DNA from 3 places in the Paenibacillus sp. FSL H8-0457 genome. Region 3 is predicted to be linked to each of the others. Evidence: predicted binding sites of a transcription regulator. Region 3 holds the regulator's gene; each other region holds the start of a gene.
The links. Region 3 encodes Rex, which represses fermentation and respiration genes when NADH is low (regulators of the CRP and FNR family bind a similar motif). Its sites were predicted from a motif close to TTGTGAAATATTTCACAA; they were not measured.
Positions count from the first base shown of each region.

Region 1: a site for Rex is predicted at 3,382-3,399, ahead of MHI43_RS10065 (nitrate/nitrite transporter). Genes of this name have one in related genera too.
Region 2: a site for Rex is predicted at 2,627-2,644, ahead of qoxA (cytochrome aa3 quinol oxidase subunit II). Genes of this name have one in related genera too.

Region 1 is NZ_CP150293.1:2,308,779-2,314,331, forward strand. It holds gene narJ (nitrate reductase molybdenum cofactor assembly chaperone) at 1-386, shown strand, start outside; gene narI (respiratory nitrate reductase subunit gamma) at 373-1,065, shown strand; gene MHI43_RS10050 (GAF domain-containing protein) at 1,118-1,582, shown strand; gene MHI43_RS10055 (ATP-binding protein) at 1,579-2,658, shown strand; gene MHI43_RS10060 (response regulator transcription factor) at 2,655-3,302, shown strand; gene MHI43_RS10065 (nitrate/nitrite transporter) at 3,457-4,971, shown strand; gene MHI43_RS10070 (YwiC-like family protein) at 5,024-5,553, shown strand, end outside.
Region 2 is NZ_CP150293.1:2,873,127-2,878,679, reverse strand. It holds gene MHI43_RS12875 (LysE/ArgO family amino acid transporter) at 1-267, opposite strand, end outside; gene MHI43_RS12870 (PLP-dependent aminotransferase family protein) at 413-1,861, shown strand; gene qoxA (cytochrome aa3 quinol oxidase subunit II) at 2,865-3,869, shown strand; gene qoxB (cytochrome aa3 quinol oxidase subunit I) at 3,933-5,553, shown strand, end outside.
Region 3 is NZ_CP150293.1:2,562,596-2,568,148, reverse strand. It holds gene MHI43_RS11350 (AAA family ATPase) at 1-958, opposite strand, end outside; gene MHI43_RS11345 (hypothetical protein) at 951-1,484, opposite strand; gene MHI43_RS11340 (DUF5590 domain-containing protein) at 1,743-2,261, opposite strand; gene MHI43_RS11335 (amidohydrolase) at 2,293-3,594, opposite strand; gene MHI43_RS11330 (redox-sensing transcriptional repressor Rex) at 3,569-4,234, opposite strand; gene dinG (ATP-dependent DNA helicase DinG) at 4,300-5,553, opposite strand, start outside.

The DNA of each region.
Region 1 (5,553 bases), 250 kb from region 3:
AGCTGTATGTCCAGACCTTCGACTTTCAGGCGAAATCCACATTGTATATGACCTATTACAAATTCGAGGACGGCCGGGAACGCGGGCAGATGCTCGCCAGGCTTAAGGAGACGTACGAGATGTTTGGCCTTGGCATCGAAGGCTCGGAATTGTCGGATTATCTTCCGCTGATGTGCGAGTTTTTGTACGCGGCGCCCTGGCAGGGCCGCGAGAAGGAAGCCGCGGAGAGCCTGAATTTGATGATGGCCGTCATGGAAGACGGCACCTATCATCTGCTGAAAGCCTTGGAGAAGTATAACAGCCCGTATGCTTATCTCGTTCAAGGGCTTCGCGACACGTTCAAGGCGTGTCTCAGTCAGGAGGCTGCCGCTCATGAACATGATTGATCAATTTTTGTGGGTCATTTTCCCCTATGTATGCATCGTTGTATTTATCGTCGGTCATATTTACCGTTATCGTACGGACCAGTTTAACTGGACGGCAAAATCCAGCGAGTTTATCGAGAAAAAACATCTCAAGCTGGGCAGCCTCATGTTCCATCTTGGCATCATTCCGGTTACCTTGGGACACGTGGCCGGACTGGCCATCCCCCAATCCTGGATGGAGTCGCTCGGCGTCAGCGACCATATGTACCATATCGGCGCGGTGTATATCGGAAGCGCGTTCGGCTTTTTAACGCTGGGAGGCATGATCTTGTTAACCGCCAGACGGTTTGCCATCCGAAATGTCCGAAAACTCAGCACCGCTTCCGATATGGTGGTCAATGTCCTCCTGCTGTTTATCGTCTTCATGGGAATGTACAGCACGCTGGTCACAAACGCGGTGCAGCCGGAATTCAATTATCGGGAAACGGTCTCGGTCTGGTTCCGCGGACTGTTTATGTTCCGACCGGAGGCTTCGCTGATGGAGGATGTGCCGCTGTCGTTCAAAATTCACATTCTTGCGGGATTTGGTATATTCGGCTTGTGGCCGTTTACCCGTCTGGTCCATGTGTGGAGTGTTCCGTTGAATTATGTGGGCAGAAGATATATCCTGTATAGAAAGCACCGCAAATTTGAGTCGTAGGACGAGAGAAGGCTTCTTTAGCCTTCTTTTCTACGTCAGAGGAGTAATGGGGATGAAGAATCAGCCGATCTATGATTACCAACGTGAAATGGATAAGCTTCGGACCCGGTTTCATTTCGATTTCGTGTCCATGGCATTGGTGCAGCCGGCTGAAGACCGATTTGTATTGACCTGGCAATATGCCTCGGGAAACATCAACGAGAGGTACAAGCGCATCGTGCTGCATTCCGGCAAGGGCATCGCCGGCATGGTGTTTAAGACCGGGAAACCGATGCTGATCCCGAATGTGAATGCGGATATTGAATCAAGGGACTTGTATAATTATCCGATTATCGTTGCAGAGCAGCTGAAGAGCCTCGGTGCCATACCGCTGTGGGAAGGCACGCGCGTCATGGGGGTTTTGCTTGTGGGATATCGTAAGGAGAACATGCTGGATCACAAGGCCTTTGCGTCTTTTCAGGAAGGTATAGGAACGGAATTTGGCGCTTTTTATGCCAAGGAGGTATCACGGCCGTGATTCAAATGACGGATGAGCATCTGAGCGAATTGCTGAGAAACATGTATCAGAATAGCATGGAAGCCATTTTTTTTATGGACGAGGACGGCAGCGTGGTCGCGATGAATCCGGCTGCGGAGAATATCCTTGACATTGAAGTGATCGAGAGGATGCACTCCGGACTGGACGGGTCCTTCTGCCAGACCTGCGAAGGGTACACCGACGAACAGGATCTCATCTCCTGCTCCAAATGCTATCTGGATTATCCGGATGGAGAATTCTCGTCGTTCCAAGTCTATCTGAAGACGCGGTCCGAAGGAATTGTTCCTTATGCGGCCAGTTACCATACCATCGATGAAGCCCGCGGCATCCGGGTGATGATGCTCCTCGATCTGACGAAGCAGCAGAAAACGCAGGAAATGCTGCAGCGGACGAATATGCTGAAATACGTCATCAAGGCACAGGAGGACGAGCGCAAGCGGATCTCGCGCGAGCTGCACGATAGCGTGGCTCAGGAGCTCTTAAGCTCGCTGGTCGACCTGCGCGTCGTTAAATATATGAATGTGGGCGAGGATGTGCTCAAGAAGCTGCACCAGACCGAGGCGTCTTTAACGAGGCTGCTGGATGATATCCGGCATTTGTCGGTCGAGCTCCGGCCCGCTTCCCTCGATGATTTGGGGCTGGAGGCTGCCTTCCGCTCCCATTTCAAATGGATCGGGAAGAATTACGGCATGCTGGTTGAATTCTCTGCCGAGTTAGCGGCGGCCCGCTATGGCAGCGAGATTGAAACGGTGGTGTACCGGGTTTGCCAGGAAGCGGTGTTAAATGCCTTGAAATATTCGGGAACGGACGAGGTTCATGTCCGATTATGCGAGGAGAACGGCTGCCTTCAGTTAACCGTCCGTGACGATGGCGTCGGGTTTAACATGATCATTGACGAAGCCAAGGGAACCGGACTCGGGCTGTACGGAATGCGCGAACGCGCAGAGCTCGTCGGTGGCCAGTTTACTTTGGTTTCCGCTCCCGGCGAGGGGACGACGGTTCAACTGAAGATCCCGCTTACGAGCAGCGGCAAGGCGGAGGTGAGGGGAACATGAAAATTGTGATCGCGGATGATCATGCCGTGGTCCGCAGCGGATTTTCCATGATTCTGAATTACCAAGAGGATATGGAGGTCGTCGCGACGGCGGCAGACGGCATCGAGGCATACGCCATGGTGGCCAAGCACCGGCCGAATGTGCTGTTGATGGATTTAAGCATGCCTCCCGGCGAGAGCGGATTGATTGCGACAGGCAAGATCAGCAGCGAATTTCCGGAAACGAAAATTTTGATCCTGACCATGTATGACGATGACGATTACCTGTTCCATGTTTTGAAGAACGGCGCTTCGGGTTACGTGCTCAAAAATGCGCCGGATGATGAATTGATTTCGGCCATCCGCATGGTCCATAAGGGAGGAACCTACATCCACCCCCAGATGGCCACGTCCCTGGTCCGGGAATTTATCAAGAAAGACAGCGAGAGTGCGGAGCAGGATCCGTTCAACAGTCTGTCCCAACGGGAGATTGAAATCCTGCCGCTGATCGCGAAGGGCTATGGCAACAAGGAAATCGCGGAAAAACTATTTGTATCGGTCAAAACGGTGGAAGCGCACAAGGCCAAAATCATGGAAAAGCTGAAATTGAAGAGCCGCCCGGAGTTAGTGGAATATGCGCTGAAGAAAAAACTGCTGGATTTTTAATTATGACGCATAAGCAGGGTGATTGCGGTAAGGAATAGGGAAGTTCCCCGGAGAGATTCAGGGAACTTCCCTATTCGCATTGTGAATAGGTGCACGTACAATAGGAGCTGGGGATCAATATGCCATTCATTACGCTTTGGAAAAGGTGATGGGAATGATCAAAAAGCTGCAGCTTCCGCTGCAAACAATGAATCTGGTGCTTGGTTTTATGGTATGGGTCATCATCTCCGCGCTCCTGCCGTTCATAAGAGAAGATATCTCCATTCCGGCAGACCGGATCGCCATTCTGACGGCCATTCCGGTGGTCCTGGGCTCGGTTCTGCGGATACCGCTCGGCTATTACGCCAACGTGGTCGGAGCACGAATTGTTTTTATATCCAGCTTCATCCTGCTGCTGTTTCCGGTCTATTTTATCAGCTCGGCTTCATCCTTTACGCATCTGGTCATCGGCGGCTTGTTCCTTGGGATCGGTGGGGCCGTGTTCTCGGTGGGTGTGACCTCATTGCCGAAATACTATGCAAAAGAGAAGCTGGGACTGGTCAATGGGATCTACGGGATGGGCAACATCGGTACAGCCATTACGACGTTTGCGGCACCGGTCATCGCGACGGGGATCGGATGGTCCAAAACCGTCCAGCTGTATTTGATCCTGCTGCTGATATTTGCATTATTCAATGTTTTTTTAGGCGACCGCAAAGAAATCAAGGTGAAAACACCGGTCATGGAACAGATCAAGGGTGTATATAAGAATGAAAAACTGTGGTTTTTCTCGCTTTTTTATTTCATTACCTTCGGTTCGTTCGTAGCCTTTACGGTGTACTTGCCGAACTTCCTGGTTTCTCATTTTGAGCTGGCCAAGGTGGATGCCGGGATGCGGACGGCCGGGTTCATCATGATTGCGACTTTTTTGCGTCCCGTCGGCGGCTGGCTTGCAGATCGATTTAAACCGCTGTTCTTATTAATGGGCGTATTCCTGGGGCTGACGGCTGCGGCTATCCTGTTGGCATTCTCCCCGTCCATCGGCTTGTATACGGCCGGCTGCTTAACCATAGCCGTTGGTGCGGGTCTCGGAAACGGGGTCATTTTCAAACTCGTGCCCCTTTATTTCAACAAGCAGGCTGGCATCGTGAATGGCATCGTGTCCATGATGGGCGGTCTTGGCGGTTTCTTTCCGCCGCTGATGCTTTCCTTTATCCATTCGGTTACGGGGCAGTATTCCATCGGCTTCATGGCTTTGTCGCAGGTTGCGCTTGCGAGCTTCGTCGTTGTGGTATGGATGTACTACCAGGACAAACTTGCCGTGCAATCCGAGGTGTTTAACTCCACCGGCCAAGGGATTCTGGTAACGGATCCAAGCGGAAGGATCAGTGCGGTCAATCCCGCATTCACGAAGTTAACGGGATACTCGGAGGAGGAAGTGCTCGGCAAAAATCCGAGCGTGCTGAAGTCCGGAAGGCAATCGCCGGCGTTTTACCGCGCGATGTGGTCTGAAATCATGGAACGCGGAAGCTGGCAGGGGGAGATTTGGAACCGCAGGAAAAACGGGGAGGAATATTTGGAGCTGTTGACCATTAATGCCGTAAGGGACGAATCCGGCGACATCATTCATTATGTGGGTACCTTTAGCGATATTACATACCATTCGTCCGGCAATGCTTCGAGCGGCTGACAAGAGATGAATCGTTGTCGGTGTGAGCTGATGGATGGAGAGGGAGAGAGGCATGAAAAAGACGAGGATTGTGATTCCGCGGGAGCATGGAGGCTGGGCCATGGTCTCTGTACCTTATTTCATCGGAATGGTGGCTGCCAAGCCGGCCCTTATGCACCTTCCGCTGTTTTTGGCGTGGTTGTTTCTATATATGGCGTCCTATCCGTTTCTGCAATCCTTAAAGACCCCGGCCAAACGCAAAATCTGGATATCCTGGGGGACCGTTTATGCCCTTGTTGCCGCTGTGTTTCTGGTTCCGGTACTTGTTCTCAAGCCGTTGATGCTCTGGTTTGCGCCGATCCTTCTCGTGCTGATCATGGTTAATGTCTGGCATGTCCTCCGCAAAGCGGAGCGTGCGCTGCTGAACGATATTTGTGCGATCCTGCTGTTCTGTACCGGAGGCGCCGCTGCCTACATGCTGGGAGGAGGAGGTTTTGATCAGCTGCTAGCCGCTGTTGTTGCTCTGAATTTTCTATATTTCACGGGAACCGTATTCTTTGTCAAATCCGTATTTCGGGAGCGGAAAAACAGGCGCTGGACGGC
Region 2 (5,553 bases), 310 kb from region 3:
CGCTGCTCCCATATAGACCAGGAAGCAGATGCCCAATGTAAATAACGTCAATCGGATCCATTCATATTCCAAAACGATCACGGATACGCCCAATACCGCCAATGAAATCAGCAGCGTATCGCATAACGATGCGGTAATCACGACGGGCAGCGCCCTAATAAACCGGGGTTGGACGACACCTTGATTAAATACGAACACATTCTGCACGCCCAAGGGAAGAATTAGGCCAAGAGCCAGAATGAATCCATGAAGTATAACGCCTAGCATTTGAAAGCAAACCTCCAGTATATATTTTCACCATTGTAATGGAGGAGCATGGCTGCGTCTCCAACCAATTGGTTGGCATTGGACCCAACCAATGATGTATACTGGGCATGATTCTTTAGAGACGTTGTCAGAAAGCAGGTTGTCCATGACAGAAGAATGGAAATTGAATAAAGCTTCCGAAGTGCCCCTGCATCAGCAAATTTATGATCACATGAAGAGCCGAATCATGAACGGGGAATGGCCGGTCGGAACCCGAATTCTCCCGCAGAGGGAGCTTGCCGCCAAATTTCAAGTCAACCGCAGCACCATCGTTTATGCCTTGGGTGAGCTTGCGGCTGACGGTTTCATAGAATCCCGGGTGGGACAAGGCACGGTTATTGTTAACAATACTTGGAGCGTATTGGCCGCCACGCCCCCGCCTGATTGGAATCAATACGTGAAATCCGGCTCCTATCAGCCGAACATCCATATGATCCAGCAGATCAACCGTGCGGAAACCGATCCCGAAGTGATCCGACTCGGTACTGGCGAGCTTTCGCCTGAGCTCCTCCCGACCGCCCAAATGCGGGAGACGTTTAACGGCAGCATGTCCAGCCGTTTCACTTTGGGATATTCGGAACCGAAAGGCAGCCTATACTTAAGGGAAATCATCAGCGATTATTTGAATAAGAAGGGGATATCCGCCTCTCCTTCTTCCATTCTTATCGTCTCCGGCGGGCTGCAGGGCTTGCAGCTTATTTCCCTGGGGCTGCTGCATCACGGTTCCGCCATCCTGGTGGAGAATCCCACTTACCTGAACTCGATTCATGTATTCCAGTCGGCTGGCATGCATTTGCACGGCATCCCGATGGATGCCAAAGGGATCAGAACGGAATCTATCGGAAGGCTCAAGCGTCAGCACAGAGCCGCCCTGCTCTACACGATCCCTTCCTTTCATAACCCTACAGGCACAATGATGTCTTCCGACAGAAGGACGGAGCTGCTGCAAATCTGTGCCGTAGAAAGATTGCCCGTCATCGAGGATGATGTGTATGGCGATTTATGGTTGGATACTCCCTCTCCGCCCCCTTTGAAAGCTTCGGACAAACAAGGACTCGTGCTCTATATGGGCAGCATGTCCAAAACCCTCGGGCCTGGTCTGCGCATCGGATGGGTCGTCGGACCGGAGCCTGTCATCGATCGGCTGTCCGACATTAAAATGCAGACCGATTACGGGTCCAGCTCGCTGTCCCAGCATGCTGTCGCGGAGTGGCTCTCGAGCGGATCCTATGAGAAGCATCTCGTTCAGATCCGGGCAGAGCTGATGAGGCGCAGAGACTTTACGCTGTCGTTGCTGGAACGATATTTTCAAGATATTGCCCACTGGAATAAAACCCAAGGCGGATTTTATGTTTGGCTCCGCATCGCAAAGCCGATCTCCATTCGTACGTTATTCGAGCAGGCGTTGAAGGAAGGCCTGCTGCTCAATCCCGGAAATATTTATGACCGTAACGACCAGCAGCATCTGCGGTTATCTTTTGCCTACGCCTCCTACGATCAACTGGAGAAGGGACTTATTCGGCTTGCGGAGCTTATTCGCCTCCATGTGTTGTAAACAGCAAAAGCAAAGGGCTATTCCGAGGAATGCCGTACATTCTCTGGATTAGCCCTTTCTTTATTTAGCGCGCCATCATGTTATCGTTTATGCTTGCTTGCAGCCTACACATGACGCCGTTCCATCAGATTGATCCCAATACCCATGCACAATACCCCGATGAGCAGCAATTAACCATGCTGAGAAGTCCGTCGAGCAAACTTTGAAGAACACTCACTTTCATCGAGTTCTCTCAGCTTTCATCGCAAATATCGTACGGGTTCGTTGCATCCGTACTCGCGGGCCACAAGGAGATTACCGAAAATACCGACGTTGCGAGCAGTGTGACAAATAGCATTGCAGGCCTGGCACGGTATAATGGCGCCAAAAAAAGCCCGCGAAAAAAATGGCGCTGCTCCCTAATCGCCAAGGCAATGGATCCGGATCAACATGCTGCAGTACAGGGACGAAGGCGCACAGCCAGCTCAAAACAAGAAATAAAAACCATATCCAGAACGACCTCACTGGCTCCCCTCTCTTTCCTATCAAGCGTTTCACAATTCCCAGCAAAATATCTCGTTCCAATTTTTTGGTTATAACATATCACAAGCCTCTTCGAGCCTTTTGGTTAAATAAGTAAACTGGAAATAAAAATCGGCTTCGGATTTATTGTGAAAAATTATACATGCACGTCTAACCCCTTATCAATACTGGGATTTATTCGGTAGGTTTAGGGGCCGATTGCGGTGAAAAACAGGCCCGGAATTGTGACGAAACTGGTAACTCTCGTGAATATTTGAACAAAGTATGAACTGCCTGAAAACCGCGCCACTACAATGATTTCGCTCACAACCGTACCCTTTTGTAACAAATTGAACACATAAAATTACATACATTGACACGAATGTGGATTTATTTGTTAATTATACAATTTTATGTGTTTTGCAAAGCCGACCGGAACTTCCTACTATAGATGTGTCAGTAACATTGAATCGAACGAACGTTTCAAGGAAAGGGGTACATCATGAACAAAAGAGGGCCGTTATTTGCATTGTTACTATGCTTTACCTTGCTCTTATCGGGATGCAGCTCGCTCACGGTATTAGATCCGAAAGGACCGGCTGCCAGAACCCTATCCGATACAATCATATTCTCTATTCTCATGATGGTCGGAATTCTAGCGGTAGTTTACGCGCTCTATATCTACATGCTCACCAAATATCGAGCCAAGAAATCCAACGAAGGTTACGAGCCGCCTCATGAAGAGGGCAACAAATGGCTGGAAATTCTGTGGACTGCCATTCCGATTCTGATCGTTGCCGTGCTCTCGGTCGTAACCGTCAAAACGACGGTGGCCGTCGAGAATGTGCCTGAAGGTTATGAGAACCAAAAGCCTCTGGTTATTTACGCTTCCTCTTCCAACTGGAAATGGCACTTCAGCTATCCGGAAGAAGGAATCGAAACCGTTAATTACGTCAACATTCCGACCAATCGTCCGATCGAGTTCAGACTGTATTCGTTCGGTCCGATCACAAGCTTCTGGATTCCTCAGCTTCACGGACAGAAGTACGCGATGAGCGACATGATCACCAAGCTGAACATGGTTGCCGACGTACCGGGTTCGATGATGGGCCGTAACGCGAACTTCAACGGCGAAGGTTTTGCCCATATGGAGTTCGAAGCTCTTGCCATGACCTCTGCCGAGTACGATGAGTGGGTTAAGGATGTAAAGGACACCGCGCCTGAACTGAAGGAAGATGAGTTCAAGAAGCTTCTGGATACCGCGCATGTCGGTCGGATGACTTTCTCCAACACGCATCTGGAATTCAGCCCGCCGCCATCCGAAGACCATCACCATGGCGGTGACGTCAACGGCAATGAGGAGCATCAGGACCATAAAGACGTCCACCCGGATCCTGCAACAACGGAAGAAACGGAATTTGACAGCGAAACGAACGTGGATCCAAACGAACCGCTGCCGAACTTCCCGGCTGAAGAAAGCCCAAATCATCAACATGATGGACATTAAATCGGTGAGTGAAACGTTGTTCACCCGATCTACTTCATACATCCAGAAAGGAGCTAGGCCTTTATGAAATGGGACGAATTTTTCGTTACCGGTGATCCGTTAATTTACGGCGCCATGGTGAGTATCGTGCTCGTCTCGCTCGCAATCCTCTTCGGCTTGACCTATTACAAGAAGTGGGGATATATGTGGCGGGAATGGCTGACGACCGTGGATCACAAAAGAATTGGCGTCATGTACATCATCTGTGCATTGATCATGCTGTTCCGCGGGGGCGTCGACGCGATCATGATGCGTGCGCAGACCGCCGCACCCGAGATGAAGTTTCTGACCGGTCAGCATTATAATGAAGTATTCACGACTCACGGGGTCATCATGATCCTCTTTATGGCCATGCCGTTTATTTTCGGTCTGATGAACGTCATCGTTCCGCTCCAGATCGGTGCCCGTGACGTTGCATTCCCTAAACTGAACGCAATCAGCTTCTGGCTGTTCTTCGCCGGAGCGATGCTGTTCAACATTTCCTTCGTTATCGGAGGATCGCCTGATGCCGGCTGGTCCGCTTACTTCCCGCTGGCCAGTATCGAATTCAGTCCGACGGTCGGCAACAACTACTACTCTCTGTCGCTTCAGATTTCAGGGATTGGTACTTTGCTGACAGGCCTTAACTTTATCGTAACCATCCTGAAAATGCGCGCGCCGGGTATGACCCTGATGCGCATGCCAATGTTTACGTGGTCGGTATTGATCACTTGCGTCATCATTATCTTTGCTTTCCCTGTGCTTACGATTGCGCTTCTGCTTATGATGTTCGACCGCATCTTCGGCTCGCAATTCTTCACGATGGCCAACGGGGGCATGGATATGCTCTGGGCCAACCTGTTCTGGGTATGGGGTCACCCTGAGGTATATATCGTTATTCTGCCGGCATTCGGTATTTTCAGCGAGATCATCTCAGCGTTCTCCAAAAAGAACCTGTATGGTTACAGCTCCATGGTATTGAGTATGGCGATTATTTCCGGATTGTCCTTCCTGGTATGGGCCCACCATTTCTACACGATGGGTCAAGGGGCCATGGTCAACGGTTTCTTCTCCATCACGACGATGGCGATTGCCGTACCGACCGGGATCAAAATATTCAACTGGCTCTTCACGCTTCGCAAGGGTCGAATCAGCTTTACGACGCCGATGCTCTACTCGCTTGCCTTTATTCCGATCTTCACGATCGGCGGCGTAACCGGCGTCATGCTGGCGATGGCCAGTGCCGACTATCAGTATCACAATACGATGTTCCTGGTTGCCCACTTCCACTATGTGCTCATTCCAGGCGCCGTATTCGCCGTCATTGCCGGTTTCCATTACTGGTTCCCTAAAGTGTTCGGCTTCCGTCTGAACGAAAAGCTTGGCAAAATCGCATTCTGGTTCATTGCCATCTCATTTAACGTAACGTTCTTCCCGATGTTCTTCCTGGGACTGATGGGGATGACCCGTCGTACGTACACCTATTCGGCCGAGACCGGCTTTGGTCCGCTGAATATGCTGTCGATGGTCGGCGCGGTCGGCCTGGCGATCGGATTCATCCTTCTGGTGTACAACATTTACTGGAGTACACGTTACGAGCCGCGCGACAAAACGGGAGATCCATGGGATGCACGCTCACTGGAATGGTCGACGCCAAGTCCGGTTC
Region 3 (5,553 bases):
CGCCCATCATGACCTTGTCAATCGCCATGGACAGATGACGCTGATGGATAAATTGTTCGTTCTCGCGCATCGTATAGATGGCGGCTTCGTTCATGACGCTCTCCAGCTGTGCACCCGAGAAGCCGTAGGCTTCCTCTGCTATTTTCTCCAGGTCGACATCTTGATGCAACGGCTTATTGCCCGCATGCAGGTTCAAGATATGCGTCCGGCCCTTCTTATCAGGCAGATCCACTTGAATATGGCGGTCGAATCGTCCTGGTCGCAGCAGCGCGCTGTCCAGCATTTCTTTACGGTTCGTTGCGGCGATCACCAGAATGCGAGGCGTGTCCTGCGAATAGATGCCGTCCATTTCGGTCAGCAGCTGATTCAGCGTCTGGTCGTACTCTCGCTGTTGGCCGCCTTCGCGTTTACCGCCGATGACGTCGATCTCATCGATGAAGATGATGGCATTTTGCTTGTTTTCTTTGGCCGCGCGGTTGCGGGCATCCTTGAACAAATCCCGGATACGCCCTGCACCGACGCCGACATACATCTCCACGAATTCACTGCCGGAAGCAGCGACAAATATAGAATCGGTATAATGGGCAGCGGCCTTGGCCATCAAGGTCTTCCCTGTTCCCGGAGGCCCTGTGAGAAGAATCCCCTTCAATGGACGTATGCCGAATTTCTTGATGTCTTCGTGACGAATCAGAAAATCCAATGCTTCCCGCAGCTCCTGCTTAGCGTTATCCTGCCCGCCGATTTCCTCGAACGTCAGCTTGGCCGGGCCGCTCTTCTTCCGCTTTCGCTCATTTCCGGCACCAACCGCGATGCCGCCCTTCATCTTGGCTATAAACAGCAAGCCGCCTACGAGTCCTGCCGCTATTAAGAGAGGCACGATGTTCACGCCGACAAACACAAGGAATACCAACAAAACCGGAATGAAGCCTAACATGATTTCTTTTGCTAATTTAGGCATGATTCCACACCTCCATTTTGCCAGGTTGACGCGGCAAGATTATAAATTTACCAGACTTGCCGTCCGACAAGCTGACATAGACATTGGTGTCATCGATCGTTGCTTTTGCTTTCAAATTCGGCGACTGGGCAGCCAGCTGCTCGAGCGATGATTGAATATCGGTATACTGCTTATTGTCCATCGCTTCGGCAACCGACAGCATCGCTTGCTCCCACCATTGATCCAATGCTTCCGAGGAATGGTCCTCCACCTGGATTCTCAATTCCCGCTTGCCGATCACGGACTTGCCTTCCTGCTTAATATGCTGAACCAAACCTTGTAAATTCGCATCCGGAGCCAAATCAAGATTCAAAGTCACGGTATCCTGTTTAATATCTATATGAGAACTTTTCACGCCGTCGTATTGTGACACAACAGTTGCGAGCGGATTCTGCAAAGCCATCTGCCGATATAGAAACCAACCGCCAAAGAGGACCGATGCTGAGATCACGACAGTCAGCATGATAGGTACAATGCGCAGTTTCATGAAGTTCCTCCTTTAATTCCAATATGAAATTTTGTATAGCAATTGCAGCACAAAAATACATATAACAACGATATATAGTGACGCATGTAATTGATCTGCTCAATTCGTACAAGTACGAGTATATCACATCTTATATACTTTTTCATGCTTGTCTGTGAAAATATTTAGAACAGTTTTACCAATTTATTTCTGTATGCGCTTACATATTTATGTGCCAAAGAGGCATCCCTATAAGGGGACGCCTTTTCATTTGTTTTCTTATTGATTAGGAAGAATAATATCATTTCCGATGGCGTTTCCGTCTTGAAAACGATAGAATCTGTAACCGCGCTGACCGTTGTTTTCATATTGCAGCTGCCAGGCATACTCGCCTTCATACATTCCCGGCAGCAATCGCTTGATGACCGCACCCGGCATTTCGTTTCGGATCTGGTCCCGCATCACGGCCTCTGACATGCCCGTATTCAATAACACCGACTGAACGGCATCTGCCCCTTCTACAGGAACGTTATCGTCCGTAAACTTCACCCAGACCATGCGGTCTTGATTGTCTTTATCTTTCCCGCTGACCACCCAATAGTTATTGTCCTCGCCCCATACCGATTTATAGGTCTTGTCGGACGAGACCAATTGGCCATGCTGTTTCGCTGCAAGGATCGCCATTCTTTCTTCATTCCACGTATCTTTCATAACATAGGAATAATAGAGCTGTAGGCCAAGCAATAATAGCAGGACGCCGGACACGCTTAGCAATATCCACTTCGTTTTTTTCTTCAAATCCGTCTTCCTCGCTCCCCTTGATTATTCCCTAGAGGGTTGTAAGACGCTCAAATGCACGCTGCGCTTCCCGGCGGATGCGTTCCTCGTCGAGAGTAAGGCTCGCGCCATTCTTCACCACCTGCTTGCCGTCAACCCATACATGCTCTACATCCTTCGCGCTGGCAGAGTAGATCGCGTGAGAAATATAGTCGGTCCGCGGAAGGAAATGCGCCTGATCCGTATTCAATGCGATCATATCGGCTTTCATCCCAACCGCGAGCATACCGATATCCTCAAGGAAAGCGGACCTGGCTCCGTACTCCGTACCCATTCGAAGCGCTTCGGAGGCCGGAATGGCTGTCGGATCCCCGCTCACTCCTTTATGGATCAGGGCAGCCAGCCGCATCTCTTCGAACATATCCAGGTTATTGTTGCTAGCAGGTCCGTCGGTACCGAGCGACACCGTTATGCCGGCTTTGAGCAGCGCAGGTACGCGGGCGACTCCGCTCGCAAGCTTCAAATTGCTTCCGGGATTATGGGATACGGCTACTTGATGCTTGGCCAAGACTTCGATTTCTTCATCGGTCAGATGAACGGCATGCGCAAGGAGCGTAGGACGGGAGAACATGCCCAGCTTCTCCAAATGGGCAACGGGGCGAAGCCCGTAGTCCTTAACATTCTGAGCCACTTCCGTTTCCGTTTCGGACATATGGGTATGCAAAGGCAGGTTCAAGTCATGGGATGCTTGAACGAATTTTTCGATGAAATCCGGCGGGCAGGTATAAGGCGCGTGCGGCGAGATCATCGTCGTAATTCTGCCGTCAGCCTTGCCATGCCAATCCTTCGCGAATGCCACCGCCTCATCCAGCTTCTGCTGCTGTACCTCGGGCGGGCATAAACCGATTACGCCGCGCGTCAGGACGCCGCGCATTCCCGAGTCCTGGACAACCTTCGCGACCTGATCCATATGGTCATACATATCCACAAACGTCGTGGTTCCGCCCTTGATCATCTCCAGCACGGAGAGCGATGTGCCCCAATATACGTCGTCTGACGTGAATTTGGCTTCCATCGGCCACATTTTTTCCTGAAGCCATACCTGCAGCGCCAGATCGTCCCCATAGCCTCGAAGAAGCGACATGGCGGCATGTCCATGCGTGTTCACCAATCCAGGCAGGAAGAACAGATGGGTTCCGTCGATAATCTCTGTTCCCTCTTCCACGACGGGCTCCTCTTCGCCCAGGTACGTGATCCGGTCGTTCTCGACCACCATATATCCGCGCAGCACGGATCGGTCTTCCTCCAGTACTGCAAACGTTCCGTTCTTAACCATCCACTTCGTTGTTGTCATGTGCTGCATCCTCCTTGCCGTTATCCAAATAATAGGCCAAACTTTGCAAATCCGTTGTAAAATCAGCCGTATGAATCCGGATATGGGCTGGGGCTTTCAGGATGGTTGGCGCAAAGTTCAGAATCGCCTCGATCCCTGAGGCGATAAGCTGATTCGCTACGTTCTGCGCTTCGAAATCCGGAACGGTAATAATCCCGATTCGAATGCCGTGCTCATGAACCGTCTTCTCCAGCTCTTCCATCGGCTGTACGACCAAATTGTTAATTTTCATACCAACTTTGGGAGAATACGAATCGAAAATCGCCACAATCTTCATATTATCCTTCAGGAATGCATTGTAATTCGATAATGCATGTCCAAGATTACCGGCCCCGACCAATGCGACATTGATCTTCTGGTCCAGCTTCAGAATCTGGCGAATCTTCTCGATCAGATAAGAAACATCATATCCGATCCCTTTCCGTCCAAAATCACCGAAATACGCCAGGTCCTTACGAATTTGAGCAGGATTGAGGTCCAGCTTCTGTCCCAATTCCTGGGAGGAAACCGTGGAAACCTCCCTCTTCTGAAGCTCATTCAAATAGCGCAAGTATACAGGTAATCTGCGGACCACGGCTTCCGAAATTTTTTCCGATTTCATGCATGCTCCCCCTAATAATAGGTTAATAACTACATCTTTTTTTGTTGATCGTGCTTGGTTTCACTTTATTCAGCTTGGTTCCCCGCGCTTGCCTCTTCCTGCAGCCATTCCGAAATTCGGGGTACGATCCCCTCTGTCGACATGTGCTCCATCTTCGGCCCCGGCAAGGAATATAAGAAATACTTCCCGTAATAGGATTCAATGACCCGGGTATCGTACACGATCACGATCCCTTTATCTTGTGCTGTTCGCACCAGGCGCCCAAACCCCTGTTTGAAACGAATGACCGCTTGCGGAACCGAAAGCTTCATGAAGGGATTCTTCTTCTGCTGCTGCAGCAGTTCGCTCTTGGCTTCGACCAAGGGGTGATTCGGCGGCTGGAACGGCAGCCGGACGATGGCAAGACAAGTCAGCGCCTCACCCGGGATGTCTACCCCTTCCCAGAAGGAGCTGGTGCCCAGCAGCACGGAAGCGCTGCTGTCCTGAAATCTTCGGATTAACTTGGTACGGCTGGTTCCGTCCATCCCTTGTCCCAATACCGTGATGTCGCTTGATGCCAGCGCTTCTTTCAGCGGCTCGTGCACCTGGCGCAGCATCCGGTACGAAGTGAACAGGACGAGCATGCGGCCATGCGTAGCGACGGCCGTATCGGCTAAAGACTTCACGAGCGTATTCACAAAGAGTGCATCCCCGACCGATCCCTTCACGCTCGGAAAATCGCGCGGCACGACAAGAAGGGCTTGTTCCCTGTAATTAAACGGGGACGGGAGCTGAACCGTGTTCAGGTTCCCCGCTTCAGCCGCTTCCTGAAGACCCAGGTTCTCGATCATGAACTGAAACGATTTGTCCACCGACAAGGTCGCCGATGTCAGAATCACGCTTTGTTTCTTGTCAAAAAACAATTCCTTCAAATGAGAGCTCACGTCGACGGGCACGGCATACAACTGCAGCGATTTGCTGCGGAAATTGCCATTCGCCTCCATCCAGTATACCGTGCCCTCATCGTTCAGGGCCATGAAGGAGCGCAGGTCTTCGCGATGCGCGGCCAGGTCCTTAAATAGGCCCGATAGGTCGGTTAACAGGCTGTCCGCGCTGTAGTCATCCAAATCTTCCTTCATTTCGGCGATCAGCTTATCGCCCTTGCGCACGACATCGCCCAGCGTCAGATGAATTTGATGCTCCAGTTCGGCCATCGAATCCCAATCCTTCGGCTTCTTCAGCGGGGACAGGCGGAGCGAGAATTGGCCGGCATCTCCCGGAGAAGCGTCTCCGCGTTCCGGAAGCAGTCCGAACAATTGATCGCTGAGCCGATCCCAATT